Regions from separate parts of the Marinobacter sp. V34 genome, predicted to be linked through region 2. Evidence: predicted binding sites of a transcription regulator. Region 2 holds the regulator's gene; the other holds the start of a gene.
The links. The regulator FliA, encoded in region 2, starts transcription of late flagellar genes. The targets are predictions, from matches to a motif close to CTAAAGTTTNNNNNNNNNNNGCCGNTAA.

Region 1 (15,496 bases), on a different contig from region 2:
CTGGTCTTCAGTGGTTCAACGACCGGATCTATAAAACCGTTATCGACTGGGCACTTGCTTACCGGTATGCCGTTCTGGTTTTATTCCTTGCTCTGTTTGCACTGGTTATGGCGATGCCTTTTAACGGTACGGTCAAGACCAGTTTTTTTCCGAACATACCTGGTGACACGGTCCGGGCAAACGTCGCCATGGAAACCGACGCCAGCTTTGGCCTGACTCATTCCGCTCTGCTTGCTCTGGAGCAAAAAGCTCATCAGGTGGATGAGCAACTTATTAAGCGCGCCAACGTCGAAGCAGAAACCGGCATTGCCAACCTTCAGGTACTTTCCGGAAGTGACCAGGCCGGCACAGTCACGGTAGAGCTGGCGTCGGACTCCCCATACGATATCAATACCTTTTCCAACCAATGGAAACGCAGCGCTGGCCTGCCGGAAGGTGTGCGCACCCTTAGTGTCGCCAGCCGGCGCGGATCGGTAGACGCACTTCGTATTGAGCTGAGGGCTTCTGACGATGAATTGCTGACAGCAGCCGGACGGGATATCAAGGAACAGCTCGCAACCATCCCGGCGATCAGTGGCATTGAAGACAACATCGAAGCCAGCCAGCCCCGCCTGTTCCTGGAACTCAATGCACAGGGCAAGGCCCTGGGGCTGAGCACCGATACGCTGGCCCAGCAGGTGCTTCAGGCCTTCAGTGGTCAGGTGGTACAACGCTATCAGCGCAATAACGACGAAGTAGAGGTTAAAGTTCGCTACCCGGAAAGTGCCCGGGAAAACCCAACGGACGTACTGAGTGCCAACATTCGCACAGGCGACGGCACAGTGCTGCCCCTGTCCAGTGTTGCTACGGTCACCTACGGCTACTCCAGGGATACCATTACCCGGATTGACGGCAAGCGGGCGCTTTATCTCTCCGCCGAAGTGGACAAGGACATGTTGTCGGCGTCTGAATTGGTCGCCAGCCTGCAGCAGGATCTGGTTCCGACATTGGAGCGGCAATACCCGGGGCTGGATATCAATTTTGCCGGTGAAGCGGAGCAACAGGCAGAAACACAGAACTCTATGGTGCATGTGTTCATGATCGCCATGTTGGTCATCTACATGCTGTTGGCAATCCCCCTGAAATCCTACATTCAGCCCGTCCTGATCATGACCGCCATTCCATTTGGAATCGTCGGAGCAATCCTGGGGCACTGGATGAACGATCTTTCCATCAGCATTCTGTCGCTCAATGGTATTATTGCGCTCAGCGGTGTTGTCGTGAATGACAGTCTTTTGCTGGTGTCTCGTTACAATGAACTGAAACCCGATGCAGATCATCAAATCGAAGCGATCAGTAAAGCGTGCCGGAGCCGTTTGCGTGCGGTTCTTTTGACGTCATTCACAACCTTTGCCGGCCTGGCGCCTCTGCTGTCTGAAACATCAGCGCAGGCACAGTTTCTGATACCAGCCGCCGTGGCATTGGGATACGGGATTATGTTCGCAACCGTCATCACCCTCATTCTGATACCTGTACTGGTCGCTATTCAGCACGATGTGACCGAAAGATTCACAGATATTCGCCGCTGGTTTACTGTGGGGCCAGATAAACAAGAGTCCGATCCATGCTGAAACTGTTATTGGCCGAAGACGATCTCGACCTGGCTCAGACGCTGGTGCAATACCTGGAGCTGGAGGGGTTCATCTGTGACCATGTTAGCAACGGCATTGCCGGGCTGAATTTGATTAAACAAAGCAGCTACGATGTCCTGTTGCTGGATATCAATATGCCTCGCCTGGACGGGCTTGGCCTTTGCCAGCGTATACGGGAGCAGGGCATCGATACCCCCGTATTGATGCTGACAGCGCGCGATCAGCTTGACGATAAACTGCAGGGATTCAACGCCGGCACCGATGATTATCTGGTTAAACCCTTCGAAATGGAGGAGCTATTGGCCAGGGTCCGGGCGCTCTCACACAGACGCAGCGGCCAGATTCAAAAACTCACCTGCGGTGATCTGCAGATGAACCTCAGTGAGAAGAGCGTGCAGCGAAACGGTCAGGCCCTGAAATTGTCGCCCACGAGTTGGCGACTGCTCGAACGCCTGATGCGTGCCTCACCGTCCCCGGTATCTCGTGAGGAGCTGATGGACTCTGCCTGGGGGGATGACCACCCCGATAGCAACAGCCTCAAGGTGCATATTTACAACCTGCGCAAGGCCATCGATGGGCCCTTTGACGAGCCGCTGCTGCACACGATCAGCGGAGCCGGCTTTGCTCTCAAATCTCCCGGAACGGCCAAAACAGATGTTTAGATCCAGGATCAGCCTCAAAACAGTTCTGATAGCCTCCTTTGTGGCTTTGGGGCTCATTCTGGTCGCTGCCTACACACTGGTCGCGAAGGAGCATTTCATCCGGGGGCTCGATGCGGCGATGGCCGGCAATATGGAAAAAGCAGCTCAAACGTTCAGTGAGGTGATTGGCGCAGAGGAAAGTGAGCAGGTCAGAGAGTTCAGCGGTTTTGACGTTGCAACACAATGGAGTAACTTGCCGGCCTACGCTCTTCGGGCCTTTCCGAATGGGCCGGGCAAATCTGGCCAATTACTTAAACAAGAAAACAGCGCGTGGTTCAGCCGTCCGAAGTCGATCGTCTTTGCGATGCGCGACGATACCGCTCACGGTCCACTTTACCTGAGTCAGAAAGTGACACCTCGACAAGCATCGGAGGTGCTACCTCAAGCCTCGCGGCAAAACCGAGTGTTCACTCTGACCGTCAGTATGCTGGTGATTGGTTTTGTTTCTATTGTTGGCTGGCTGCTCTTGTGGCATGTGTCCCGCCCCATGGCAGCTTTGCGAGCCTGGACCCATTCCCTCGACAACGAAAAACTCTCGCACCCTGTGCCAGATTTTTCTTATCCCGAGCTGAATGAAATGGCTGAGCTTATCCGCAACAGTCTCTCCTCGGTGCAGCAAGCGGTAGACCGTGAGCGACGCTTTCTCAGACACGCCAGCCATGAGCTCCGGACACCGATCAGCACAATCCGCTCGAACATCGAGCTACACCGAAAGCTAACTCAAACGCGAGAAAAGTTAGCGGACGAGCAAAGCATCGTCGATCGTATCGACCGCGCCAGTCTGACTATGAAGCATCTAACTGAAACGCTGCTCTGGCTGAATCATGAACCGGACGCCCCGCTTCAGTCCGAGGTAGTCGATCTGTCAGAGTTGGTGCGCGAGTTGTCGGCCGAGATGACGTATCTTTTGGCCGGCAAACCGGTGACTACAGAAATCAGTACCTTGCCATATAGTTGCTCTGTGCCTTTGGTGCCCGCACGTATCATTCTGGGCAACCTCATCCGAAATGCTTTCCAGCACTGTTGGGAGGGCACCGTTGTAATTGAACAGCAGGAAGGCAGGGTTACGATCAGCAATCCGGTAGAACCAGATGCACAAAACCCTTCCCCGGCATCGTCAGAAAATACGGGTTACGGCCTGGGGCTGGAGCTGACAGCAAGCCTCAGTCAAAGAATCGGATGGCATTACACATCGAGCCGCGAGGGCAACTATCATCGCGTTGTTGTTGAGATTGGAACTAAAACGGTTGGTTGAGACGGTTTGGGTAGATGTGGAAGGATGGCTGGTACCCCCGGCAGGACTCGAACCTGCTACCTTCCCCTTAGGAGGGGGACGCTCTATCCAGATGAGCTACGGGGGCTAATCGTCAGAAGGCGGGTATGATAGCGGGCTCGGTGAAGTGTCTCAAGGGCCTGCGGGATTACTTCCGGAATAGAAGGAGAACGCAATGGCAGAAATTCGACTGAAGCGAGCTTATGATGAGCCAGCTCGATCAGACGGACCAAGGCTGTTGGTCGATCGTGTGTGGCCCAGGGGCGTTGCCAAGGAGCAGGCTAACCTGGCTGAGTGGCTTAAAGGTTTGGCGCCTTCCACAGAGCTTCGAAAATGGTTCGGTCACGACCCAGCCAAATGGGAAGGGTTTTTGGAAAAGTATCTGCAGGAACTGGCGTCGGCCGATAATGCAGATCTGAATGCTCTGGCCTCCTATGTTGATAAGCACGATCGAATCACGCTGGTATTTGCGGCCAAAGATACAGATCATAATAATGCGGTAGCGTTGAAACAGTTTATTGAAACGAAGCAGTTACCAGCCTAGTCAGTCACCGGGGATACCAATCGCATTGAAGACAGCATTACACCAATCTTCAGAACCGTCACCGCTGCGCGTGAGTTGCATTGTGCCGGTATGGCAGGAAGCGGGTGCTATTCGCGACACTTTGAATCATTTGCAGCCACTCAGGGCGGCGGGCCATGAAGTGATTGTGGTGGACGGTGGCAGTGATGATGGCACCGTAAGGCTGGCGGAGGGGCATTGTGATCGGGTTATCCAGTCGAAGCTCGGGCGGGCTGCGCAAATGAACGCGGGAGCGCAGGCTGCCAATGGCGATGTTTTGCTGTTCCTGCATGCGGACACCCGCCTACCGGATTCCGCTCTGGCGGCGCTGGAGCAATTCCAGTTCAATCGCAAAGCATGGGGGCGATTCAATGTACGCCTCAGCGGTCAGCGTATGGTCTTCCGGGTGATTGCATGGTTTATGAATCAACGCTCCTGGCTGACGGGCATCGCCACGGGTGACCAGGCGTTATTCGTGCGTCGGCCGGTGTTTGAGGCCTTGCGCGGATTTGAAGAGATTCCGCTGATGGAGGATGTGGAGCTATCCTCCCGGTTGAGACTGGTGTCACGACCGTTTCGCATTACCGATCCTGTGGTTACGGACAGTCGTCGCTGGGAACAGCAGGGCGCCTGGCGTACCATCCTGCTGATGTGGCGGTTGCGCTGGCGCTATTGGCGCGGCGACTCGCCGGAAACCCTTGTCGCTTTCTATCAATCGGATGTTCGTAATGCCCGCAAGTCCTGATGCTTCTGCGTTGGTTATGCAGTTCTCCAAATGGCCGGAAGCGGGCAGGGTGAAAACCCGTCTGATGCCGGAACTCGGCGCCAATGGCGCGATGGCGGCGCACGTCAGGCTCAGCCTGGCGGTGCTCGACAATCTGGTTGCCAGTGGTTATACCGTCCGCTTCCTGTGGGACCGGGCGTTAAAGAATGCGCCGGAAGGTGCCACGCCGGTTCTGGAGCGACTTGACGTCCATGGTGTTGAGCAGTCCCTGCAGGAAGGTGATGTACTGGGAGAGCGCATGTCGCGGGCGCTTGAATCGGCGTTGCGTGGGTTTGGTAAGGCGATGATCGTGGGCAGCGATTGCCCGTCGGTGGATGCGGAGTATGTGCGTCTGGCCGTGGCGGCACTGGATGAGGTTGATGTGGCGCTAGGGCCATCGGAGGACGGAGGCTATGTCCTTATTGGTGCGCGCCGGGTAATCCCTGGCATGCTGGCCGACGTGGCATGGGGGACGGACAGGGCTTTGTCGCAAACCTGTGACCGTCTTGCGCAGGCGGATGTGTCGTTCAGGTTGCTGCCACAAAAGTGGGATGTGGACGAGCCTGAAGACTGGCACCGATTTATTGGCCAGTCTTCAGGTTGAAGGCCGGTCAGGCGTCTGGAACACCGCCTCGTTGCAGTAGCTGTTCAACCATGTTGGGTTGGTCTTTGGCCTCTGCTGCAGTGAACACCCGCAGTGCCTGTTTACGTTCAATGACCTGTTTTTGCAGGGTGTTGACCAAGGCTTCCCGGGTAACGTCTTTGATGGCGTTCGCCAGTTTCTCACGGGAGTTGAAATCGGTCTCGCCCCGGTCGATTTCCCGCCAGTAACGTTCCGAAATTTCGCCCAATTGCCGATCCTGCTCCATCAATTTGCTGATCACAGCCTGTTTCTCGCGTGTCAGATCCTTCTCTGAGAGGTTGGACAGGGTGTCCTTGAACGCTTTGGAAAATTCCCGCACAGCCTGATCGATCTCGTCGCCGCTGGCCCCCGGAGACTGAACCACAAAGCCCAACGCTGGCGTCTCCAGCATTTCGAATGGAGTGGCGTAGACGATATAACCAAGTTGGCGGTTGGTGCGCAGCTCTTCATAGAACGGGCTGCTGATGATCTGGCCCAGCAGGCGGAAAACGGCACGCTCTTTAAAGCCAGTGTTATCGCCCTGAACATACAGTGTGTAGCCGGTGTCCGGATGGTCTACTTCCATCGGCAACACGGTTTCACCGTCCGGAACGGCGCGAACGTGGCTGCGTTCTACCGTTGTCAGATCACTGTCGTCCAGCACCATGGCGCGGATACGGTGGGTGAGGTTAAGGGCAGAGGCTTGCGTCATGTTGCCATGGGCCAGTAATACTGGGTCAACCTGGGATACAAACGCTTCGGCAAAGGATTTGAGCTCATCCAGCGTAACGTCCCTGGCGGCCTTGAGCTTCTCTTCCGTGCTCCAGGCGCCTTCGATCAGCAGGCTCTGGATGAATCCCGAAGTCTGCTGGGCCGGGCGTTCCTTTGCCTTGTTCTGAAGCCCATCAATCATGTTCTGGCGCGCAATGCGAAAACGCTGCTCGGTGAGCGTGGGGTCCGCCACTTGGGTAAGGATACGGGCCATCAGAGTGTGCAATTTGTCGCTGTAACCGCCAACGCGGATGGTGATGCCCCGGAGGTGAGGATAGATGCTGTAATCCAGCCCCGCTAACTGGGCGGGATAGGCCCAGGCGTTCACGTTGGTATTGATGGCATCCACCAGCAATGAAGACAACACATTGCTGCGGGCAGATGCCCGTGTCGCCGGGGTTCGCAGGCTGAGGTACACGTTGGCCTTAGGGGTTTCAAACCGGGTGTCCCGGGCGTACCAGACGTCCATGCCGCTGATGGTGCCCATGGCGACGGGCTGCTCCATGGTTGCGCCATCGATCATGCCGAGTTCTTCGGGAATAAAGGGGTTTTCGAGCGGCAGAGCCAGCCTTGTCACCATGCGGTTGTCGTCCCGAGGCTGAAGGTCCGGGGTGTTGAGCGTCTTCAGTTTCCAGGCGGCGTCGTACCACTGGGTCAGGTTGGGGTTCTCAAGGTTGGGCTCTGTTTCCAGGACGGATACCAGCACGTTATCCGTGGTAAGACGGTCCAGAATGCTCCGATACTGATCAGGTGCGTAGCTCTCCATCATCCACGGCGCTTGCAGGACGTCTTCCGGCGCCACGTGCCGCATCTGCATGGACAGGTGCATCACTTCCTGCACGGGCTGGCTTTTTTCCCGGAACCGGAAATCGATCTGAGCCAGTTGTTTCATCTCTTCGAAGCGGGTCCGGGAGATGCCTTCCTCGCGTACCTTGTCGATGTAGGCAAAGGTCAGTTCGAGGATGTTTTCCTGCTTTTCAAGGCCTTCCGGCGTCAGCGCCATGTTCAGTTCCAGGGTGGCCTCCTGGCCGGTATCCATGCCGTTACCAGCTGACAGGCTTTCCACCAGGCCGGCCTTTTTCAGCACATCAAACAGGCTGCCCGGGCCTTCGTGGCCTAACAGGCTGGCGACGTAGTTGGCTGGCTTGTCGCGGTAATGGTCTTCCTGGGACGGAATGGGGAAGGTCAGCGTCAGGTTGCGGATATCCTTCAGCGCATCGGCGTGCACCCGGGCGGGCAGGGTGTCCGGGCTGAATAGCGGCTCGCTGTGAACCTTTGCATTCAGGTTGCGGTTTTCGATGCGATCGAAGCGACCCCGTACCATGGCTTCGAGCTGGTCCAGCGATTGCGGGCCGTAGACGGCGAGTGCCATCAGGTTGGCCGAATAATGGGTTTTCCAGAAGTCGATCAGGTCCGGGCGTAGAGGTCGCTCTTCGGTGTTCTCCAGGGTGGTCAGGTTACCCACGGCAAACTGGTGAAAAGCATGGTCAGGATTGCTGACGGCCTTTTTGACGGAGTAGAAGCGGCGGCTGTCGTCTTTCTGTTTCGCGCTGTACTCTGAGTGTACGGCGCGGCGTTCGCGATCCACCAGTTCCGGTGTGAACAGCGGTGCTGAAAATTGCTCGGCGAAGCGATCCAGGGCATCTTTCAGGTGCTCGGCTTGTACGTCAAAGAAGTAGTTGGTGTCCTGAAACGCGGTAAACGCGTTGTGGCTGCCACCATGGCTTTTGATGAACTGCTGGTACTCGCCAGGGTCGGGGTACTTTTCCGTGCCCAGGAACAGCATGTGTTCAAGGAAGTGAGAAAGGCCTTCGCGGTTGGCAGGGTCATCGCCACTGCCGACGGCGACGTTCATGGATGCTGCGGCTTTGTCGGAGCCCGGCGCGGAAATCAGTAGCACCCGAAGCTGGTTGTCCAATTGCACATAACGGTAAAGGTTGTCGTCGTTCGGGCTCTTTATGGGCGATTGGCCCGCGAGGGCAACCGAACTGAAGACTACTATCAGCGCCAGAAGAAATCCTTGCTTCAGGCCAAGGAAACCTTGGGCAAATCCAGGGATGCCAGGGTGCATACAGTCTCTCTTTGCGTTGAAACGTTAGTGAATCAGTGCGTTACGGGTGCTTTCCGGTTGTTGATCCAGGGTTTTCTTCGCCAGGCTGGCGGCAGCATCCGCATCGAGTTGGCCCGAGGCAATGCGCTCAAGAACCGTCCCCATCACCGCGACGGACTGGCGATAATCCGCGAATTCGGCCTGGAAGGCGTGGTCAATGGCCTGATACACCGCCTGGATTTTCTGTTCCCGGCTGCCGGCGTCGGCAGCTGTGTCGTTGATGGCCTTCAAGCAGGCACGTGCAATGGCAATGTAGCGTTCAGCGTTGGGGTCGTCTTTGTTCATGTTCCGGGTTCCGAAGTGCGGGAAGTGTAGAAAGTGTAGAAAGTGTAGAGACAGAAACTGCCGTTGATGGTTCCGATTATGTCACTGCAACCGTCAGGTTTCATTTCCTTCCGGTAATGGTAGGGATTTGCGGGCAGCCTGCCCACCTTGTGCTAGTCTCAATTTCAGCGTGTCGGTTAACCGAGCAGGTTCCGGCGTGTATTGCATGCATGAACTAGAGTAAACACTCTAACTAAAACAAGAGTTTACAGAGCAATTGCTCTAAAAAAGTTCGATACATGAGTGTTGCAATTAAGTACAATGCCGGCGTGCATCAGCCATATAAGACTTTGGTCTAATATGGCTGATGGCAACAAAGGAAAAAGACAACAACTGAGCAACAAGCAGGGTGGACTATCAATGAATTACTTTCTGACGGGTGGCACCGGATTTATCGGCCGTTTTCTCGTTGAAAAACTGCTGGCTCGCGGTGGCACAGTGCATGTACTGGTGCGCGAGCAATCACAGGGCAAACTGGACCAGCTCAGGGAGCGCTGGGGCGCGGACGAGTCCAGGGTGAAAGCAGTGATCGGCGACCTTACCAGCCCGAATCTGGGCATCGACGCCAAGACGATGAAATCGCTCAAGGGTAACATTGACCATTTCTTCCATCTTGCTGCGGTATACGACATGGGGGCGGACGAAAAGTCCCAGCAGGCCACCAACATTGAGGGCACCCACAGTGCCGTCAATGCGGCAGCGGCCATGGAAGCCGGCTGCTTCCATCATGTTTCCTCCATCGCGGCGGCTGGCCTGTTCAAGGGCACGTTCCGCGAGGACATGTTCGAGGAAGCTGAAAAGCTCGACCATCCCTACCTGCTGACCAAGCACGAGTCTGAAAAGGTGGTTCGCGAGAGCTGCACCGTTCCGTTCCGGATTTACCGTCCGGGTATGGTGGTTGGCCACTCAAAGACCGGGGAGATGGACAAGGTCGATGGGCCCTATTACTTCTTCAAGATGATCCAGAAAATCCGCCACGCACTGCCCCAGTGGGTGCCGACGATTGGCATCGAGGGTGGACGCCTGAACGTTGTACCGGTGGATTTTGTGGTGAACGCCATGGACCACATCGCGCACCTTGAAGGCGAGGACGGTAACTGCTTCCACCTTGTGGATTCTGACCCCTACAAAGTGGGAGAGATTCTCAATATCTTCTCCGAAGCTGGTCATGCACCCCGTATGGCGATGCGGATCGATTCCCGCATGTTCGGGTTTGTACCACCGTTTATCCGCCAGAGCCTGAAGAATCTGCCGCCCGTTAAACGCCTGACAACGGCATTGCTTGACGACATGGGTATTCCACCCTCTGTGTTGTCGTTCATCAATTACCCCACGCGGTTTGACGCCCGCGAGACGGAGCGGGTCCTTAAGGATACCGGCATCGAAGTGCCGCGCCTGGAAAGCTACGCTGCGGTGCTGTGGGACTTCTGGGAGCGCAACCTGGACCCCGACCTGTTCAAGGATCGCACTCTGCGTGGCACGGTGGAAGGAAAGGTCTGTGTGATCACCGGTGGGACTTCTGGTATCGGCCTGGCGACGGCCGAAAAGCTGGCGGATGCCGGTGCCGTCCTGGTGATTGGCGCGCGTAAGAAAGAACGCCTGATGGAAGTGGCTGCGGCACTGGAAGCCCGTGGGGGCAATGTTCATGCCTATCAGTGTGATTTCGCCGACATGGATGACTGTGACCGCTTCGTAAAAACGGTGCTGGACAATCACGGCCATGTGGACGTGCTGGTCAACAATGCTGGCCGTTCCATTCGTCGCTCACTGGCGCTGTCGTTCGACCGCTTTCACGATTTCGAGCGTACCATGCAGCTGAACTACTTCGGCTCCGTTCGCCTGATCATGGGCTTTGCACCGGCTATGCTGGAACGTCGTCGCGGCCACGTGGTCAATATTTCGTCCATCGGTGTGTTGACCAACGCGCCCCGTTTCTCGGCCTACGTCGCGTCCAAATCAGCGCTGGATACATTCAGCCGTTGTGCGGCAGCGGAATGGTCGGACCGCAACGTGACCTTCACCACCATTAACATGCCGCTGGTGAAAACGCCGATGATCGCGCCCACCAAAATCTATGACTCGGTGCCCACGCTGACGCCGGACGAGGCGGCGGAAATGGTGGCTGACGCCATCGTGTATCGTCCCAAGCGCATCGCCACGCGTCTGGGGATTTTCGCTCAGGTCATGCAAGCGCTGGCGCCGAAGATGGGTGAGATCGTGATGAACACCGGTTACCGCATGTTCCCGGATTCTCCGGCCGCTGCCGGCAGCCGTTCCGGCGAGAAGCCAAAAGTCTCCTCCGAGCAGGTGGCCTTTGCTGCGATCATGCGGGGTATCTACTGGTAACATTGCCCCTGAAGACCAGAAAACCCCGCTTCGAGCGGGGTTTTTTGTGGTTGTCTATCAAGGCGCCTGTTCAGTGTCGTCTGGTACCGGTGGCGGTGGAAAACCACCGATTTCGCGCCAGCGATTGACGATGCCACAGAACAGATCGGCGGTTTTCTCAGCATCATAGGCAGCCGAGTGCGCTTCCTTGTTGCTGAATGGAATGCCTGCCAGCTTGCAGGCCTGGGCCAAGACGGTATGGCCGTAGGCCAGACCAGCCAGCGTTGCCGTGTCGAAGGTGGAAAACGGGTGAAACGGGTTGCGGCGGATGTCCGAACGCAGGGCAGCGGCGAACACAAAGTTGTGGTCAAAGGTCGCGTTGTGGCCAACGAGCACGGCTCGTTTGCAATCGTGGGCTTTGACCGCCTTGCGGATGGGCCCGAAAACCTCGCTCATACCCTCACGCTCCGGAACGGCTTCCCGCTCCGGGTTCCACGGGTCGATACCGGTGAAGTCCAGCGCAGATTGTTCCAGGTTGGCGCCTTCGAATGGGTCGATCTGCTGCACGTGGGTTTCAGCCCGTTTCAACCAGCCGTCGTCGTCCATTGTCAGTATGACCGCAGCAATTTCCAGTAGGGCATCCTTCTCAGGATTGAAACCACCGGTTTCCACATCCACCACAACCGGCAGGAAACCACGGAAGCGGCGGGACATGGGATGCGGTTCTTTATGTTCTTCAGTCACTTAAACTCCCGGAGCGTCTGGCCAGGGTCACAGGCCTGGTAAAGGAACGATTGATGATAAGGATCGGTTGGTCGGAGTGGTGTTCAGGCAAGCCGCCATCTCAGGCTTTCTCCTGCCTTCAAAGGGACAATGGTACCGTCAGCCAGAGGCAGTTCGTCGGGCATATCCCAGGATTCTTTCACCAGCGTGATGGTATCGCTGTTTCTGGGCAGGCCATAGAAGTCAGCGCCATTGAAGCTGGCAAAGGCTTCCAGTTTGTCCAGTACGCCCAGGTCCTCGAAAATTTCCGCATACAGGGGCATGGCACTGTATGCGGAGTAGCAGCCTGCGCAGCCACAGGCGGTTTCCTTTTTGTCTTTTGAGTGCGGCGCCGAGTCCGTTCCCAGGAAGAAACGAGGGTCACCGCTGACCACCGCATCCCGTAACGCCTGTTGGTGTCGGTTGCGCTTGAGGATGGGCAGGCAATACAGGTGAGGGCGAATGCCGCCGACCAGCATGTGGTTACGATTGTACATCAGGTGTTGCGGCGTGATGGTGGCACCCAGGTTGTTTCCGTCATGGTCACGTACGAATTCGGCCGAATCGGCGGTGGTGATGTGCTCCAGCACCACCCGCAAATCCGGAAACGCTTCCATGGTGGGCGCCAGTACGCGCTTGAGGAAGATCTTCTCCCGGTCGAAGATGTCGATGTCCGCGTCGGTGACTTCGCCGTGGACCAGCAACAGCATGCCGCAATCACTCATGGCCTCCAGCACCGGATAGATGTTGCGGATGTCGGTCACACCGGATGCGGAGTTGGTGGTGGCGCCGGCTGGATACAGTTTGGCGGCAACCACGCCCGCGGACTTGGCTTCCCTGACTTGCTCAGGCGTAGTGGCTTCCGTGAGGTAGAGCGTCATCAGCGGGTCAAAGTCGGTGTCGCCGGCAGCGGCCAGTATCCTGCTGCGGTAGGCCATGGCCTGTTCAGCCTCCGTCACCGGTGGCGCCAGGTTCGGCATGATGATGGCGCGGCCAAAGCAGCGGGCGGTAGCGGGTACTACGTCCTGGAGAATGTCGCCGTCCCGTACGTGGAGGTGCCAGTCGTCAGGACGGGTGATGATCAGTTGTTCGGTCATTTACGGTTCCGGGATGTGCTGGGGCCGGTCAAACGTGAACCCCTGGAAAATTCTGGCGAAATTATATCAGAAGCCGACAGCGATTGTTTTGGCGGGTGCCCTAAAGAAAGGCCAGATTCAGCCGTTACAAGAGTAGTGAATCTTTTCTGACGGATGGATGGTATGGCACGAATTTTCGCCTTCCTGCGTGGTGCAGTGATTTCCAGTGCGATTGGTGTACTGATGGCAGGCTCTGTCGCGGCGCAGGCCGCCACCTTTGGCGCAGGTATCGAGAACAGCCAGTGGTACCTGTCGGAGTCCGTGTTCGAGTGCACTCTGGTGCACCAGGTCCCGGGCTACGGTCGTGCCGTATTCCGCCATAAGGCGGGTGAGTCGCTGTCCTTTTTCCTGGAGTCGGAAACGCCGCTCATGCGTCCAGGTCAGGCTCAGTTGGTGATGGAAGCGCCATCCTGGCGCCCGGGAATCGCCCCACGTCCCCTTGGTCGGGTAAATGTGGACGACAGTCGTCGACCGGTGATGCTTGAATCTCGTCTGGCCATGGTGCTTGTCCAAAGCTTGCTGGAGGGGATGGACCCAACGGTTACGCGCGAATCCTGGTACGACGGCAACCCGGTTCGAGTGAAAGTGTCCAACATTAACTTTGCGGGCCAGTTCTCCGGTTATCGCAACTGTACTGCCGGTCTGTTGCCGGTGAACTACGATCAGATCAAGCGTTCCCGCATTTCTTTTGCGTCGGGCAGCACCAGCCTGTCCGACGCTGACCGGCGGTTCCTCGACAACATTGTGATTTACGTCCAGGCGGATTCCACGGTGGAGAGAGTGTTCGTGGATGGCCATACCGACAGCAGCGGCAGCCGGATCGACAATCGTGCGTTGTCGGAAGAGAGGGCCAATGCGGTAGCGGACTACCTGATAGGGCAGGGCATCGATGCAGATTCCGTAACGACTAGAGCTCACGCGGACCAGTACCCGGTATCACGCCGCCCGGCGGACAACCGGCGCACGACGATTCGCCTTCAGCGGGAAGGCGAGCGGCCGGACCTGCAACAAGCCAATGGCTATGAGGCCGCAACACCAAATACCTGACGTTGCGCGCGGTATTTTCAGTGGATGGCGTTGAGTACCTCGAGGTGAGCGTTGACACTCTCTGCCAGCGCCCTCAAATGATAGCCGCCCTCCAGGGTTGAGATAACACGGTCGTTGGCATGGTCGCGAGCCACGCTGGTGATCATTTCCGTCAACCAACGGTAATCCGATACTTCCAGATTTAGCTCCGCCATTGGGTCCAGCAGGTGGCCGTCAAAGCCGGCGGAGATCAGCACCAGTTGCGGGCGGAAGTCCTGTAGCCGTTTCAGCCACGCCGCTTCCACGATCTTTCGGTATTCGTTCGCTGGCGAGCCTGCCTGGATGGGCGTATTGATGATATTTTCGGCCTGACGATGCACGTGGGAATGCGGGTAGAACGGGTGCTGGAAACTGGAACACATCAGGATGCGTTCATCGCCGCCCACGATGTCCACCGTGCCGTTGCCCTGGTGAACATCGAAATCAATGATCGCTACCCGCTCCAACTGGTGAAAGTTCAGGGCCCGCATAGCGGCCAGCGCGATGTTGTTGTAGAAGCAGAAACCCATGGATTTACTGCGTTCGGCATGGTGCCCTGGTGGCCTGGCGCACACAAACGCGTTGGTAAGCTGGCTACTGAGCACCATATCGACCGCTTCAATACTGGCGCCAGCGGCGAGGCGGGCGGCTCTCAGGGTGTCAGGCATCATGGCAGTGTCGGGGTCGGTATACACCCGTCCCCTGGTGGGTTGCATCAGATCAAGTTGGTTCAGGTAGCGTTCGGGGTGCACGGTCAGTAACTGGTCCCGAGTGGCTTCGTCGGGCCGCACCCAGTCGAGGTCTTGCCCCAGGCCGGTGTCGGCCAGGTAACTGGTGATGGCTGCAAGTCGCTCCGGGCACTCAGGGTGCTCCGCGCCCATATTGTGTTTCATGCAGTCGTCGTGAGAGAAAAATCCCGTTGTCATACTGGTTCCGAACGCTCTGGCCGTGCTTGTATTTTGTCCAATATTATCAGGGATAGAGTGGGCTTTCTGCGTTTCTTTGGTCTTATAGCGGCGATAGCCGTTTTACATCGCCAGGCAAGCGCCTAAGATAAGGTGTACGCACGCCCGGTCGACCCGAATCAAGGAGTGAAGTTTGAGCACCCGTTATCTGGAAAGCCTTTTCAACCCTTCCTCTATTGTGGTTATCGGCGCCTCGGAACGGGCAGATAATCTGGGCGGCATGGTGCTTCGAAACCTGTTGGGGGGTGGTTATCCCGGTCAGTTGATGGTGGTCAACCAGAACGATTACGACAACGTCCATGGTGTGTCCTGCGTCAAAAAGGTATCCCGCATGGGATTCAGCCCCGACCTGGCGATTATCTGTACACCCCCGGATACTGTGCCGAAGATGATCAAGCGATTGGGGGAGGCAGGCGTTCGTACGGCCATTGTGATGACTGGAGGCATGTCCAGAAGCCACAGCAAAACCGGCCAGCCCCTGATGTA
Region 2 (15,496 bases):
CAAGGGTTTCGCAGCGCTCTTTCATTTGCTCTCGAAGTTTTCGGTTTTCACGGCGTAGCATCAGGCCCTGGGCAAACAGTAAGCACAGGGCAGCGGCTGTAGGGAGCCACGGAGCCAGGGAAGAGATTTCTGCAAACATAATGGACGTCCTCGGTTCGTTGAAACCACCGGGCGTCCATCCAGCCTGCTGTCCGGCCAAAGCCGGCGTTACAGCGAGGAGATTTCAGCCCATTCGTGGTCTGACAACATTTTGTCGAACTCGACCAATATGATCAGTTCGCCGTTCTTGTTACACACACCCTGGATGAACTTGGCACTTTCCTCGTTCCCCACGTTGGGCGCGGTCTCGATTTCACTGGCTTTCAGGTACACCACCTCGGCAACCGAATCCACCAGGATGCCCATCACCTGGTTGGAGGACTCCATTACCACAATGCGTGTCGCGTCTGTTACTTCCGCATCCGCCAGGCCAAAGCGACGGCGGGTGTCAATAACGGTGACCACATTGCCCCGCAGGTTGATGATGCCCAAAACGTAATCCGGGGCACCTGGAACCGGCGCAATCTCGGTGTATCGCAACACTTCCTGGATCTGCATGACGTCGATGCCATAGGTTTCATCATCCAGCCTGAAGGTCACGTACTGCAGTACCTGATCATCCTGGGCCTGATTTTGCTGTCCGCTCGGGGATGCCATAGCCTTGTATCTCCTGTTCGGCTGCCCGGCGGGCAGCCTGATCGTCAAAAATTCATCATCAGTGCCCAATACTATAGTTCAGGGCACAAACCGTGCCAGCAGAGCACGGTTTCATTCGGTAACCGGAGATTGCTAGCTCAGGTCGAGGTGGTGTTCCCGCTCAGCCCGGACCAGCAAGTCCGCCATGGTTTTAACATCAATCAGTGCGCACATGTGGTCAATGACCGTGCCAGCCAGCCAAGGCCGCTTGCTGCGGGCCGTCCGCCAGCGTACTTCATCCGGTTTCAGGGTAAACGACTGCGCAACATCGTCACAGGCCAACCCCCATTCACTACTGTCCAGCCGGATCACGAAGCGATAGTTGTCCCGTGCGCCCGCCGGTGCCCGACCCGCCATGATCCATTCCGCTGTATCCACCACTCTGAGATTGCGGTCCCGGTCCGGGCGCATGCCCATGTACCAGCGGGGGCTGCCGGGAATCGGCTTCACCGGATCTTCTATTCGGTGAATGGCGCCGAGCAGTATCAACGGCACCGCCAGTTGCAGCCCTGCAACCGTAAAGATCAGGCATTCAAAAGGTTTGTCTGACCATTCCGGCCGACCCGGGGGCTCCACCTCAGGAGGCGACGGAATATCGGCAGCCTGTTTGTGCTCAACCGGGGGTGGCTCCACCTCCGGCGCCTTCTCGACCACCGGGGCCGGTGCTGCCGGCTTTCGCAACTCAGCCTTCGCCTTCTCGGCCGGCCGGGCCACAATGGGCGCGGGCTTTGGCGCGATGCGAGTGCGTTCTCGGGAGACCGGTTCTGGCGGTTCCGGCTCTTCACGCAGGGCGGTATCCGTCGCCGTATGCAGCAGTTCGTCCAGATAGCTGGCAATGGCGGAGCTGGGGTCCGCCACCTGTGTCATTTTTTTGTCAGCCATGCCGACGCTCCGCCACCGAGCGTGTTGTTTCCTGTAGATCACTCAGCAGACGGGCATATCCCCGAACGCCATGAGTTTCAGCATCCATGGATGACGGGGTAACTCCGGCCTGACTGGCGTCGCGGAATTTGGTGTCCACTGGAATGGCGAAACGCCAGAGCGTATCGCTGTGAGTCTTTCGCAACTGGTTAAGACTTTTCACCGATGCTTGGGTACGGCGATCAAACAGCGTCGGTACAATGGTGTAGGAAAGCTGGTTTTTCTGGGAACGCATGATCATGGTGAGCGTGTGCAGCATCCGCTCGAGTCCCTTGATGGCGAGAAACTCGGTCTGAACCGGAATGATCAGGTGTTGTGCGGCGGCAAGCGCGTTTACCATCAGCACGCCCAGCGACGGCGTGTTGTCCAGCAGGACGTAGTCGAAGTCATCCCACAACTGGGCCAGGGCTCTGGATACAATCAACCCCATGCCCTCAACACCGACCATCCTCCGCTCAAGGGTTGCCAGCGCTGTGCTGGCCGGCAACAGGGACAGCCCCGGACAGCTGGTTTCGGTAATCAACTGGGCCGGCAGACCATCCGGCACTTTGCCCTGATGCTGGAACAGATCGAACACACTGTGGGCGATGGTGTCCGGGTCATACCCAAACCAGCTGGTCAATGAGCCATGGGGGTCCAGATCGACCACCAACACACGCTTACCACTCTCCGCCAGTAGGCCACCCAAGGCTACAACCGACGTGGTTTTGCCCACACCGCCCTTTTGATTGGCTACTGCCCAGATGCGCACGCTGTGCACTCCATATCTGTCACCAAATCCATCGCCAAGCTCGTCACCACACTGATTCCCCAGAAATACCCGTTCCGGAAGCGCCGCACGCATACCGTGTTATCGGCCACGATCCGTTCAACTTGAAAACAATCCGGCAAGAGGTTGCCGGGACCTAAAGATGTACAGACGTTAATACAGATATTGTGCCAACTCGCCTATAGGCACCTTCCGCCATGACTCTGCAACGTGATGATCGAAAAGGTGTTATCGCATCGCGCCACGAATACTGGCATCGCGGGAGATCAGCAGAACCACGCGTCGGTTGCGACGGCGACCTTCCTCGGTGTCGTTGCGGGCCACCGGTTGGTGCTCACCGTAACCAACAGCGGCCAGCCGTTCGGCCTCAACGCCCTCCATTGACAACATGCGTACAACCGCCGCTGACCGAGCAGCGGAAAGCTCCCAGTTGGAGGGAAAGGCACTGGTGTTTATCGGGCGGTTATCTGTGAAGCCCTCAACCCGAATGGCATTATCCCGGTTGCGGAGTACAGCGGCGATTTTCGCCACCACTTCGAAGGCATCGTAATGGGGCTCGGCATCGCCACTGCCGAAAAGCAGGCTGTTGCGCAGACTCAGCTCTAACCACTCGTCGCTGGTTTCCAGGGTAACCACGCCCTGGTTGATCAGTTCGTCAAACTCCAAAGCCAACCGGTCCGCCATAGCGCGCAGCGCCTCGGTGCGCCCTTCAGCGCTCATGGCAGGATTCTGAGGTGCTTCGGTTACGGCAGGCTCAATCACGTCTTCAGCGGCCTGAGGAGTCGAACGCCGGGGCTGGTCGCCTACTTCTATAGGTTGGAAGGAGCGCTGAGGGGCATTGAAGACGCCTGTCAATGTTTCAGACAGCACCTTGTACTTGCCCTCGTTCACCGACGACACGGAATACATCACAACAAAGAACGCAAACAACAAGGTGATGAAGTCGGCGTAGGAAATCAGCCAGCGTTCCTTGTTGTGAAGATCGTCATCCTGCCGCCTGCGTCGTCTCATCAGCTTACCCTTGGCCCGATGCCGGCACTACAGGAAGCCCCGTAAGCGCAGCTCGATGGATTTAGGGTTCTCGCCTTCTGCAATGGCGATGATGCCGTCGATCATCATGTCTTCATAACGGGTGCGTTCCCGCAGAATGCCACGCAGCTTGTTGGCAACCGGGAAGAACAGCAGGTTGGCCAGCGCCACACCGTAGATGGTGGCCACAAACGCGGTGGCGATACCGCTGCCCAGTGACTGGGGGTCTTCGAGGTTGGTCATCACCTGAATCAGCCCCATCACCGCGCCGATGATGCCAATGGTGGGCGAATAGCCACCCATGGCCTCAAACACCCGAGCGGACTCCAGATCCCTCTGTTCACGGGACTCCAGGTCCACCTCCATGATGCTGCGAATGGTTTCTGTCTCAGCACCGTCCACCAGCAGTTGCAGCCCCTTACGGGCAAAGCGTTCAGATTCTTTCTCAGCCAACCCTTCCAGCCCCAGCAGACCCTGCTTACGGGCCTTGACGCTCCAGTCAATAACCTTGCCAATACCATCTTCCAGGCTGATATAAGGCGGAAAGAACACCCAGCGCACCTGGGAAAAGGCCCGCTTTAACAGCGGCCAGGAGGTCTGGAGGATAGTGGCTGCGAGCGTACCACCAATGACGATCAGCGCGGCCGGGCCATTGAACAGCGAGCTGACGGCACCGCCTTCCAACAGGTTTCCACCGAGAATCGCCACAAAGGCCAGAATGACGCCCAGCAGGCTGAGAATATCCATCAGCTAACCCCATCTGTCAGGCGGGGACCAATGTCATCAAGCGCGAGGATTTCGTCAGACAACCCGGCCTTGGCCACGGCCATGGGCATACCGTAAATCACCGACGTTTTTTCGTCCTGGGACCAGATATCGGAGCCGGACTGTTTCATAAGGCGACAGCCTTCCTTTCCATCCGACCCCATACCCGTGAGGATCAGCCCCAGGGTCTTTCCGGGAAAACTCCTGGCCAGGGAGCCGAAAGTCACATCCACGCAGGGCTTGTAGTTAAGCCGGTCATCTCCGGGAAGAATCCTGACTCTGCCCTGGCCACCCCGGTTTTCAATCATCATCTGCTTGCCCCCGGGGGCAAGCAGCGCGACGCCCGGCTTCAGCATTTCTCCGTCTTCCGCCTGGCGCACCTCAATCTGGCATAGTTTGTTCAGCCGTTCGGCAAACGCCGGGGTAAAACTGGCTGGCATATGCTGAACGAGAACCACAGGCGCGGGAAACCCGGCCGGTAATGCCATCAGTACACGTTGCAAGGCCACCGGGCCGCCGGTTGACGTGCCGATGGCAACCACACTGTAGTGTTTCGCAGGCCCACGGCGAATCGAACGACGAACCGGTGCTTCAGGCTCAGGGGAGCTGCTGCGAGAAGGTCTATCTGGTGTCGCCGGCCGTTCCGGCACGCTGCGTCTTGCCGGTGCCGGGCTACGGGACGAAGGCGCCGGGGGTGTCGCAGGAGGCGGCGCAGACGGTTTTGCACCTGGGCGACTGCCAGCAACATCCAGCACACGCTCAATGAGTATTTTCTGAAGCTGGCTGGAATCCCGGGCGATTTCCTCAAAATTCTTGGGCAGGAAATCAACGGCACCTGCCTCAAGGGCATCCAGGGTCACCCGGGCACCCTCGTAAGTCAGGGATGAGAACATCAATACCGGCGCTGGGTGTCGCTTCATGATCTCACGGACGGCGCTGATACCGTCCATGACGGGCATCTCGTAGTCCATGGTAATGACATCAGGCCTCAGCTTTTCAGCCAGCTCGACACCTTCACGCCCGTTGGTAGCCACCCCAATCACCTTGATCTGACCGGAAGCGGTCAGGATTTCCGTCAGTCGCTTGCGGAAAAAACCTGAATCATCAACGACCAGGACAGAAACCGTCATCCATTTCTCCTAAACCTGGGCCTGCCGCAACGTTATTTTCCGTAGTTCTGAAGCAGGCTCGGAACATCAATTATGAGTGCAATACGACCATCGCCAGTGATGGTTGCACCCGCCATACCCGGCGTTCCCTGCAGGGCCCGGCCCAGGGGCTTGATCACCACCTCTTCCTGCCCGATCAACTGGTCCACCACAAAACCGACGCGCCGCGTGCCCATGGCCACGATAACCACGTGGGCATTTTCCGGTTCCGGCTGCCCGGCTGCGCCTTTGATCAGCCATCGCTTGATGTGAAACAACGGGAAGACCTTGTCTCGAACCACGATGCATTCGCGTCCATCCACAATGTTCTTCTTGCTGAGGTCCAGATGGAAGATCTCAACCACGTTCACCAACGGCAGCGCAAAGGACTGGTCGCCAAGCATGATCATCAGGGTAGGCATGATGGCCAGGGTCAGCGGTACTTTGATGACGATGCGTGAGCCCTTACCCAGCTCCGACTCCACGCTCAGCTGCCCGTTAAGCTGGCTGATCTTGGTTTTCACCACGTCCATGCCGACACCGCGACCGGACACGTCGGATATCTGGTCCTTGGTGGAGAACCCGGCGGCGAAAATCAGGTTGTAGCACTCGGTGTTGGTCAGCCGATCGGCGGCGTCCTGTTCATAGATGCCCTTTTCAACTGCTTTTCGGCGCAGCACATCCGGATCCATGCCGGCACCGTCGTCTTCGATGGACAACAGGATGTGATCCCCTTCCTGCTCGGCAGACAGAGTGACACGGCCCTGACGAGGCTTGCCCGCCTTTTCACGAACATCGGGTGCTTCTATACCGTGATCAACCGAGTTGCGAACAAGGTGGACCAGAGGATCGGACAGCGCCTCCACCAGGTTTTTGTCCAGGTCGGTCTCTTCGCCGTGCATCTCAAGGTTGATTTCTTTTTTCAGGCTGCGGGCCAGATCGCGAACCACCCGCGGGAAGCGGCCAAACACTTTCTTGATGGGCTGCATCCGCGTTGCCATCACTGCGGCCTGGAGGTCGGTGGTGACCACGTCCAGATTGGAGACAGCCTTGTGCATATGCTCGTCTTCACTCTGGGCACCCAGACGCTGTAACCGGTTACGCACCAGCACCAGCTCACCCACCATGTTCATGATGTCGTCCAGGCGTTTGGTGTCCACCCGTACCGAGGTTTCGGCAACCGGCGCATTGGCGTCCCGTGCCGGCATCGCAGGTGTTACGCCTGCCTTGCCATTCTCCGCAGGGGCTTTTTCGGGTTTACCAGCCGATTGGGCGGGCTTGTCAGTCTTGGCACTGGCAGGTTTGGCGGCAGGCTGCTTCGCAGCAGGCGCAGGGGCCGATTCGGCAGTTTCTGCCGTGGGGCTACCGCCCTTACCATGCAGGTCATCCAGCAACTTTTCGAACTCGTCGTCCGAAATCAGGTCGCCGCCACCCTTGCTGTCACCGGCCTCATCGCTGGCAACGTTGCCAGCCGATGTATCCTGACTGTCAGGGACTTCCTTGCTGGATTCAGGTGGGCCTGAAAACTGACCCTTTCCGTGCAACTGGTCGAGCAGGGCCTCGAATTCATCATCGGAGATGTCGTCTCCGCTCCCGCCCTCATCACCGGAAGGCTCATTGCTGTCGCCGCTGGAAACCGGAGCGCCGGTCTTTTCCTCTTCCAGGGCATCCAGCAACCGCTCGAATTCATCGTCGGTAATATCACCGCCATCGTCACCGGAACTGGCTTCATCGCTCTCGTATTGTTCTTCGCGAGCGACCGCTGCGTTTGCTGGCGCCGACTCCCCTGCCGGCTGCGCCAGTGCGTCCAGAGCTGCGATCAGTTCCTCGGGAGCTGGAGTCGGTTCTTCGTGATGGCGAACCTGTTCAAACATGGCATTGACGTGATCCAAGGCTTCCAGCACCACGTCCATCAACTCGGAATCCACTTTGCGCTTGTGGTTGCGCAGGATATCGAAGACGTTTTCCGCGGAATGGCAGCAGTTCACCAAGGCATCGAGCTGCAGAAACCCGGCACCGCCCTTTACGGTGTGAAAGCCCCGGAAGATGGCGTTGAGCAGATCACTGTCGTCCGGGTTTTGTTCCAGGTCGACCAGTTGCTCCGACAGCTTTTCGAGTATCTCGCCTGCTTCAACAAGGAAGTCCTGCAGGATCTCTTCATCGGCATCAAGCGCCATGCGTTACCCTCTTTTACTCAGAAACCGAGACTGGACAGAAGATCATCAACATCGTCCTGCCCCGATACTACGTCTTCGCGTTCTTCGGCCTTGATCTGTGGACCGACACCCTGTTCCGCCGATATCTTTTCCCGTTCTTCCAGTTCATGCACGGTGCCGGTCATCTGGTCCACATGGCTCGCCATCACTACCAGGCTCAACAGATGTTCTTCCACCTCTTTAACCAGAGTGGTGACCTTTTGGATCACCTGTCCTGTGAGGTCCTGAAAATCCTGGGCCAGGAGAATTTCCGACAGGTTGTCGTACATCGCCCCGGCATCGGTATTCAGGGTTACGAAAAATGTGTCGATACGGGCATAGAGCTCACGGAATTCCGCCGGGGCCATCTCACGGCGGCGAAGTTTCTGCCACTGGTCTCTCAGCTCGGCGGCCTCATCACGGAGGGCGCTGGCCTTGGGCATAGCCTCCTCAACCAGATCCATGGTCCGATTGGCTGCTTTGCCGGTCATCTGAACCACGTATTCCAGACGATCCGAGGCATCGGTCATCTTCGACAGAGCTTCTGACTGTTCGTCGTTCCGGGGATCGACCTGGAAATTTCGGATTGCCTCATGGAGGCTGCGGGTCAATCGGCCGACTTCCCGATACAGGCTCTGGTCCCTGACCTCGCTCAGCTCATTGATCAGGCTCATCGCACGGCCATAGTCGCCGGCATTGACCTGCTCAAGCAGTTCGGCCGCCTGGCTGCGGAGTTTCTCCGTAACCTCCGGGTCGAGCCCCTGTTGGTCTTTTTTGCTATTGCTCATGGGAGCCGTCCGACCTCTGATTACTGGATGCGTTCGAAGATTTTCTCAATCTTCTCCTTGAGTACGGCAGCCGTGAAGGGCTTGACCACATAGCCGTTCACGCCGGCTTGCGCAGCGGCGACGATCTGGTCGCGCTTCGCTTCGGCGGTCACCATGAGCACAGGCAGGGTTTTCAGGCTGTCATCGGCACGGACCTCCTTGAGCAGATCGAGCCCGGACATCCCTGGCATATTCCAATCGGTTACCAGAAAATCGTATTTGCCGCTCCTGAGCATCGGCAGTGCCGTATTGCCATCGTCTGCTTCGTCAGTATTGGTAAAACCGAGATCGCGAAGCAGGTTCTTAATGATCCGTCGCATTGTGGAGAAGTCATCCACAATCAGGATTTTCATATTCTTGTCCAATGGGACCTCCAGTTAAAAACGCCCGGAATTCGTTTTTGGCTTCCGGCTCACAGTCTAGCAGGCCGGTAGTTTAACCGCTTATTGTGTGACCTTTGGGCCGGTTGTAAAGCACCGGTTACCAAAAGGCTACAGTAAAGAATGCCTGGCAACGCCGTTCAACGTGACTGGCGGCCTGTTCAGCTCTGCCAACCAGTAAGACGCCCCCGCAGACGGAGCGCGGCCTGGCTGTGAATCTGGCTGACCCGACTTTCACTAACACCCAACACAGCGCCTATTTCCTTCAGGTTCAGCTCTTCCTGGTAATAAAGGCTGAGCACCAGCTTTTCTCGCTCGGGCAGGTCACCAATCGCAGTGGCCAGGCTCTTCCGGAAATTGTCAGACGCCAGACCATCCAATGGGTTATCACTGTCCTCTGTTTCTTCTATCGGCAGCTCGCCGGATTCATTGAGCTCATCCAGACTAAAAAGTCGGCCACTGTTGGCATCGCTCAGAGAGGAATAGTATTCGTCGAGGTCCAACCCAAGCTCCTCGGCCACTTCCGAGTCTTGAGCTTCCCGGCCCAGGCGGTCCTCGACAGCCTTGATGGCTTTGGCAATGCGGCGGGAGTTCCTGTGGACGGATCGGGGGACCCAATCACCCTTGCGAATTTCATCCACCATGGCTCCGCGGATCCGGATACCGGCGTAGGTCTCAAAGGTAGCCCCCTTGTCGGAACTGTATCGCTGTGCAGCTTCCAACAAGCCAATCATGCCTGCCTGCATAAGATCATCCAGCTGGACAGATGCCGGCAGCCGCGCCATGAGGTGAAGCGCTATTTTTTTGACCAGCGGGGCCTGCTCCTCAACGAGTTGGGAAGGTCCTCGTGTACCCGTCCGGTTGTAGATTCCAAGTTCTTTCGCCAATGTCATGTATCCGGCTATTCAGTGACAGGATCAAAATCAGACTTCGACGAGCCGCTCCACAAAGAATTCCAGATGTCCCCGGGGCGACGATGGCAGCGGCCAGCTATCCACTTTCTCCGCAAGGCTCTTGATCGCCAACGACGCTTTTGCTCGCGGATAGGCATCCAACACGGCACGCTGGCGCTGTACCGCCTTTTTTACGGCCTCGTCATACGGCACCATACCCACATATTGTAGTGCCACATCAAGAAAGCGCTCGGTAACCCGGGTCAGTTTTTCAAACAAATGGCGACCTTCCTGCTCATTCCTGACCTGATTAGCCAGTATACGGAAGCGGTTGGTACCGTAATCCCGGTTCATAAGCTTTATAAGAGCGTAGGCGTCGGTAATAGAGGTAGGTTCATCACAGACGACCAGCAATAGTTCCTGTGAGGCTCGGAGGAAGCTGACCACCGACTCGGAAATACCCGCAGCGGTATCAACAATCAGCACATCGATCTGGTCGCCGAGCTCACTGAAAGCATTGATCAGGCCAGCATGCTCCAGGGTGGAAAGCTGGGTCATACGCTGAGTTCCCGAGGAGGCAGGGACGATTTTGATACCACCGGGGCCATTGACCAGCACGTCCCGCAGGTCACATTCACCGGCAATCACGTCCTGGATATTGCGATTGGAGGTAATACCCAGAAGCACGTCAATGTTGGCAAGGCCCAGGTCGGCGTCTAGCAGCACCACCCGACGTCCCATTTGCGCGAGTGCGATGCCAAGGTTCACTGAAACGTTACTCTTGCCAACGCCCCCTTTCCCGCCGGAAACGGCAATCACCTGTACCGGATGTGGTTTGCTCATACTGACTCTGATCTCTTGCCGCGTTTAACCGCAGGCTGTGTTGTTTTTAAACAGCGACTGCCTGTTGCTGCTGGAGTTTCTTCAGCCTCTCCACGGCCAACCGCACCAGCGGAATGGACTCAGCGTGGTGCAGGTCTTCCGGGATTTTCTGCCCGTCGGTGTAATACGCCACCGGCAATCCCGTTTCCATGACGAATCCCAGCGATTCACCCAGGGTCAGTGCTTCATCGATTTTGGTCATCACACAACCCGTAAGATTTGCCATCTTATAGCAATGCCAGACGGATTTCATGATGCGCGGCTGACTGGTGGCCGAAACCACCAGATGGGTTCGAATCCGGTGGTGACTGCGAGCCAGCTCCATGAGCTGCTCTTCGTAGCCCTTGTCGGTACTGGTCAGGCCTGCGGTGTCAATCAACACCAGGTGGCGGTCCGACAGCTCGTCCAGTATGTCATCCAGGGAATGTGTTTCGTCCACGACCCGCACCGGAACGTTCAGTATGCGCCCGAACACGAATAGTTGCTCATGAGCCGCGACCCGATAGCGATCGGTGGTGACCAGTGCCAGGGAGTCGGGGCCGTGGCGCAGCACGTAATGCGCGGCCAGCTTGCCGATGGTCGTCGTCTTGCCGGACCCGGTTGGTCCCACCAGGGCATAGACACCGCCCTCTTCCGCCCACTCCGTGCGCGCGGTCTTGACTCCGGCGGCCAACATTTTCAGAGACTGCTTCCAGCCATCCTCGAGCCGCCCTGCACGGTGACGCCGGGACAGAGAATTGGCAAGCTCCAGTCCGAGACCGAATTCCTGCAACTTTTCAGACAGCCTCTTCTGTACTGCGTTCACCGCTGTTTGTTCAGGTTCACCGCCGTTCCGGGCACTGACCAGATCGCGAAGGGAACTGATTTCCGCGCGCATTTGCGCCAGCTCACCGGAATAGGCGGCGCTGGCAGCTGTTGGCTCTTCAACCATTATGTCGCCATCGGCAAGCGATTCTTTCGACAGGCCTGCGTGGCCGAATTCCCCACCCGAGACCGCGTTGCCATAGGTCGCGCGCTTTTCCCGCACTTCCCGAATACGATCCCGGGAGCGGCCGAGCTCGTCCTCCAGGCGGCGATGCTGTTCCGCCTGCAACTCGGCGAGCCGTGAGCCATTGGTGGCTTCCCGTGCCGCATCACCGAGGCGCTGACGCGCCATGTTTTCGTCATAATCGAGCGCTGTCACAATTTCGACACCACCATCCACACGACGATTGGAAAGGATTACGGCATCGGGCCCCATCTGATCCCGCACCTGACGCAGTGCCTCTGCCATGCTTTGGGCAAAAAACCGCTTTACTTTCATAATGATGACTCCTCCCCGGTCAGCACTTTCCAGCGCCTTCCGCCTTTCCAGCCGCGGCCTTTACTGACCGACGGATGCGACAATAGTGATCTGTTTGTTATCCGGAATTTCCTGGTACGACAGCACGTGCAGGCGCTCTACTCCGTAGCTGGCAAACTTCGCCAGCACCGGGCGCAAGGGCCCGGAAACCAGTAGAATCGCCGGCTTGCCCAGCATCTCCTGGCGCTGGACGCTGTCCTGGAGCGACCGTTGGAGCTTCTCAACCATATTCGGCTCCAATACCAGCCCGATGTCTTCCTGACCGCCGGATTGTTGACTCTGTTGCATAGACTTTAGCAATAACTGTTCCAAGTCCGGGTCCAGAGTAATCACCGGAATCTCTGCGTCGTTGCCACAGATACTCTGAACAATCATCCGGCGCAGCGACTGGCGGGCAACCGTGGTCAGCAGTTTCGGGTCCTGGCTCTTCGGATGGACGTTGACAATGGCCTCCGCGATAGACCGCATGTCGCGGATCGGTACTTCCTCTTTCAACAGGTTCTGCAACACCTTCAACAACAGGCTGATGGAAACGGTGGTAGGCACCAATTCTTCCGCCAGCTTTGGCGACACTTTCTCGAGCTGGTCCAGCCATTTCTGGACTTCCTCATGGCCAAGCAGTTCGTGGGCGTGTTTCTGGAGGATCTGATTAAGGTGTGTCGCCACGACAGTACTGGCGTCCACGACGGTATACCCAAGGGTCTGTGCCTGATCTTTCTTGTCCGGCTCGATCCAGCTGGCATCCAGGCCGAAGGCCGGGTCTTTGCCCTCTATTCCCTCGATCTTGCCGAATACCTGACCGGGGTCAATCGCCAGTTCACGGTCCGGGTGAATTTCTGCCTCGGCAATGGTGACGCCCATCAGGGTGATTCGGTAAACGTTGGGCATAAGGTCGAGGTTGTCGCGGATATGGACCGAGGGCATAAGGAAGCCCAGATCCTGTGAGAGCTTTTTACGAACCCCCTTGATGCGACTGAGAAGCTGACCGCCCTGGGATTTATCCACCAGCGGAATCAGGCGGTAGCCCACCTCCAGGCCCACAATATCCACGGTGGCCACATCGTCCCAACCGAGCTCCCGGGTCTCCCCCGGCGGCGGCAGCTGGGCACTGTGTTCACCGCCCTCACCACCGGGCGGCAGGTCGCGCCCCGGGCCTGCCGGGCGGGCACCGCCGCCCCGGACCGGGAACACACCATCCTCCTCGACGGTCTGGCGTTCCTGTTGCCATATGTACCAGGCAATACCACCTGCAATCGCACCCAGACCAAGGAATGCCACGTGCGGCATGCCAGGAATCAGGCCAAGAATGATGAGGATAACGGCCGCGATACCCAGCGCCTTGGGGGCATTGAACATTTGTTGCAGTATCTGCCCGCCCATGTCCTGGCTGGACGTTACCCGGGTAACCATGATCGCTGCAGACGTCGACAGCAGCAGTGACGGAATCTGTGCCACCAGGCCGTCACCAATGGTCAGTAGTGCATAGTTCTGTGTAGCGGTACCAAAATCGAGACCGTGCTGAAGCATACCGATGGCAATGCCACCGATCAGGTTAATGGCCAGGATCAACAGGCCGGCGATGGCGTCGCCCTTGACGAATTTACTGGCGCCGTCCATGGAGCCGTAGAAATCGGCCTCCTGGGCGATTTCAGCCCGGCGATGCTTGGCTTCTTCCTGGTTGATAAGACCGGCATTGAGGTCGGCATCGATGGCCATCTGCTTACCCGGCATGGCATCCAGGGTGAAACGCGCGCTGACTTCCGACACTCGGCCGGCACCTTTGGTCACCACCAGGAAGTTGATGATCATGAGGATGGCGAAGACGACAAGGCCAACCGCGTAGTTACCGCCGATGAGGACCGCGCCGAACGATTCGATCACCTTACCGGCCGCATCACCGCCCTCATGGCCGTTGAGCAGAACAATCCGCGTGGAGGCAACGTTGAGCGCCAGCCTCAACAATGTTGCCACCAACAAAACTGTCGGAAAGGAGGCAAACTCCATCGGCCGCAAGGCGTAGACACACACCAGCAGGATCACGATCGACAAGGTGATGTTGAAGGTGAAGAACACGTCCAACATGAACGCCGGCATGGGCAGAATCATCATGCCGAGCAATCCCATCAACATCACGGGAATGCCGATATTACCCCGCGTCAGGGATTTGACATTATTGAGGACTAGCGCTCGGTCCATGCCGGGAAACTCTCCGATTGGCGGTTAACCGCAGGGTTATGCGGGTCGTTTTTTTGACGCAGACGCATCGTTTGAAGGGGTATTCGCAAGATCCGTACCACCCCTAACGGCTTTTCTTCTCACCGCGCCTGACGGATTCGGCCAGATACGGTATCCTTGCGCCATTTGCTGGCGTCTTTACTGCGCCCAATCAAATCATCGACCCAGACGCAAAGGTGAGCCCATGCCAATTCACGAGGTCAAGCACCCCCTTATCCGCCATAAACTCGGCCTGATGCGCCGCTCAGACATCAGCACCAAAAATTTCCGGGAACTGGCTCAGGAAGTAGGTGCTCTGTTGACGTACGAGGCCACCAAGGATTTTTCACTGCAGAAGAAAACCATTGAAGGCTGGGCCGGCCCGGTGGAGATTGAACAGATCCAGGGCAAGAAGATCACCATCGTACCGATTCTGCGGGCCGGCTTGGGTATGCTGGACGGCGTACTCACCCTGATTCCCGGTGCCCGGGTCAGCGTTGTCGGCCAGGTGCGCAACGAGGAAACCCTGGAAGCCAGCACCTATCTTGAGAAGCTGGTAGGTGAACTCGATGAGCGCATGGCGATGATCATCGACCCCATGCTGGCCACCGGCGGTTCCATGATCTCCACCATCGACCTGCTGAAGAAAGCCGGTAGCAACGAGATCCGCGCCCTGGTTTTGGTCGCAGCGCCGGAAGGCGTGGAAAAGGTGCTGGAGAAACATCCTGATGTGTCGATCTATACCGCATCAATCGATGAAAGGCTGAACGAGAAAGGCTATATCCTTCCCGGGCTCGGCGACGCCGGCGACAAAATCTTCGGCACCAAGCAGAAGGACGTCTAACCATGCAGGACCATAGCACCGACCCGGTCTGGAAACAGGCCATTGCCGGCTCACAAATGCTGCTGGTGGCTTTTGGCGCATTGGTACTGATGCCTCTGATTACCGGCCTCGATCCCAACGTTGCACTGTTCACCGCAGGCATTGGCACCCTTATTTTCCATATTGTCACCGGCGGCCAGATTCCCATTTTCCTGGCCTCATCCTTCGCCTTTATCGCTCCGATCATTGCCGCCAAGGGCCGCTTCGGCCTTGAAGAAACACTCGGTGGCCTGATGGCCGCGGGCATCCTTTATATAATACTGAGCGGCGCGGTGCGCCTGCGCGGTACCGGTTTCATCACCCGCCTGTTGCCCCCTGTGGTCATCGGCCCGGTTATTATGGTGATCGGCCTTGGCTTGGCGCCGGTTGCCGTCCACATGGCTTCTGGCCGCACCGGTGACGGTGCGCAACAACTGGTGCCCTACGACACTGCCATCTGGATTGCGATGATCTCCCTGGCCGTGACGGTCGTTATGGCTGTCTGGTCCAGCGGTATCTTCCGCCTGATTCCGA

Region 1: the regulator FliA is predicted to act here: its motif matches at 13,042-13,069, upstream of AC0B60_RS02905 (flagellar protein MotY).

Annotation. Positions count from the first base shown of each region.
Region 1 is NZ_JBUPZY010000001.1:599,840-615,335, forward strand. Features, by position in the region: gene AC0B60_RS02845 (efflux RND transporter permease subunit) at 1-1,610, shown strand, start outside; gene AC0B60_RS02850 (response regulator transcription factor) at 1,604-2,293, shown strand; gene AC0B60_RS02855 (HAMP domain-containing sensor histidine kinase) at 2,253-3,587, shown strand; tRNA gene AC0B60_RS02860 (tRNA-Arg) at 3,617-3,693, opposite strand; gene AC0B60_RS02865 (DUF488 domain-containing protein) at 3,781-4,149, shown strand; gene AC0B60_RS02870 (TIGR04283 family arsenosugar biosynthesis glycosyltransferase) at 4,175-4,912, shown strand; gene AC0B60_RS02875 (TIGR04282 family arsenosugar biosynthesis glycosyltransferase) at 4,896-5,534, shown strand; gene AC0B60_RS02880 (insulinase family protein) at 5,542-8,394, opposite strand; gene AC0B60_RS02885 (hypothetical protein) at 8,419-8,718, opposite strand; gene AC0B60_RS02890 (SDR family oxidoreductase) at 9,118-11,103, shown strand; gene rnt (ribonuclease T) at 11,161-11,796, opposite strand; gene pyrC (dihydroorotase) at 11,910-12,941, opposite strand; gene AC0B60_RS02905 (flagellar protein MotY) at 13,095-14,027, shown strand; gene AC0B60_RS02910 (histone deacetylase family protein) at 14,045-14,971, opposite strand; gene AC0B60_RS02915 (bifunctional acetate--CoA ligase family protein/GNAT family N-acetyltransferase) at 15,144-15,496, shown strand, end outside.
Region 2 is NZ_JBUPZY010000003.1:202,242-217,737, forward strand. Features, by position in the region: gene AC0B60_RS06405 (DUF2802 domain-containing protein) at 1-139, opposite strand, end outside; gene AC0B60_RS06410 (chemotaxis protein CheW) at 208-696, opposite strand; gene AC0B60_RS06415 (chemotaxis protein CheW) at 829-1,617, opposite strand; gene AC0B60_RS06420 (ParA family protein) at 1,610-2,407, opposite strand; gene motD (flagellar motor protein MotD) at 2,654-3,436, opposite strand; gene AC0B60_RS06430 (flagellar motor protein) at 3,464-4,201, opposite strand; gene AC0B60_RS06435 (protein-glutamate methylesterase/protein-glutamine glutaminase) at 4,201-5,349, opposite strand; gene AC0B60_RS06440 (chemotaxis protein CheA) at 5,382-7,544, opposite strand; gene AC0B60_RS06445 (protein phosphatase CheZ) at 7,562-8,350, opposite strand; gene cheY (chemotaxis response regulator CheY) at 8,371-8,754, opposite strand; gene AC0B60_RS06455 (RNA polymerase sigma factor FliA) at 8,931-9,662, opposite strand; gene AC0B60_RS06460 (MinD/ParA family protein) at 9,693-10,505, opposite strand; gene flhF (flagellar biosynthesis protein FlhF) at 10,552-11,847, opposite strand; gene flhA (flagellar biosynthesis protein FlhA) at 11,908-14,082, opposite strand; gene upp (uracil phosphoribosyltransferase) at 14,306-14,944, shown strand; gene AC0B60_RS06480 (uracil-xanthine permease family protein) at 14,947-15,496, shown strand, end outside.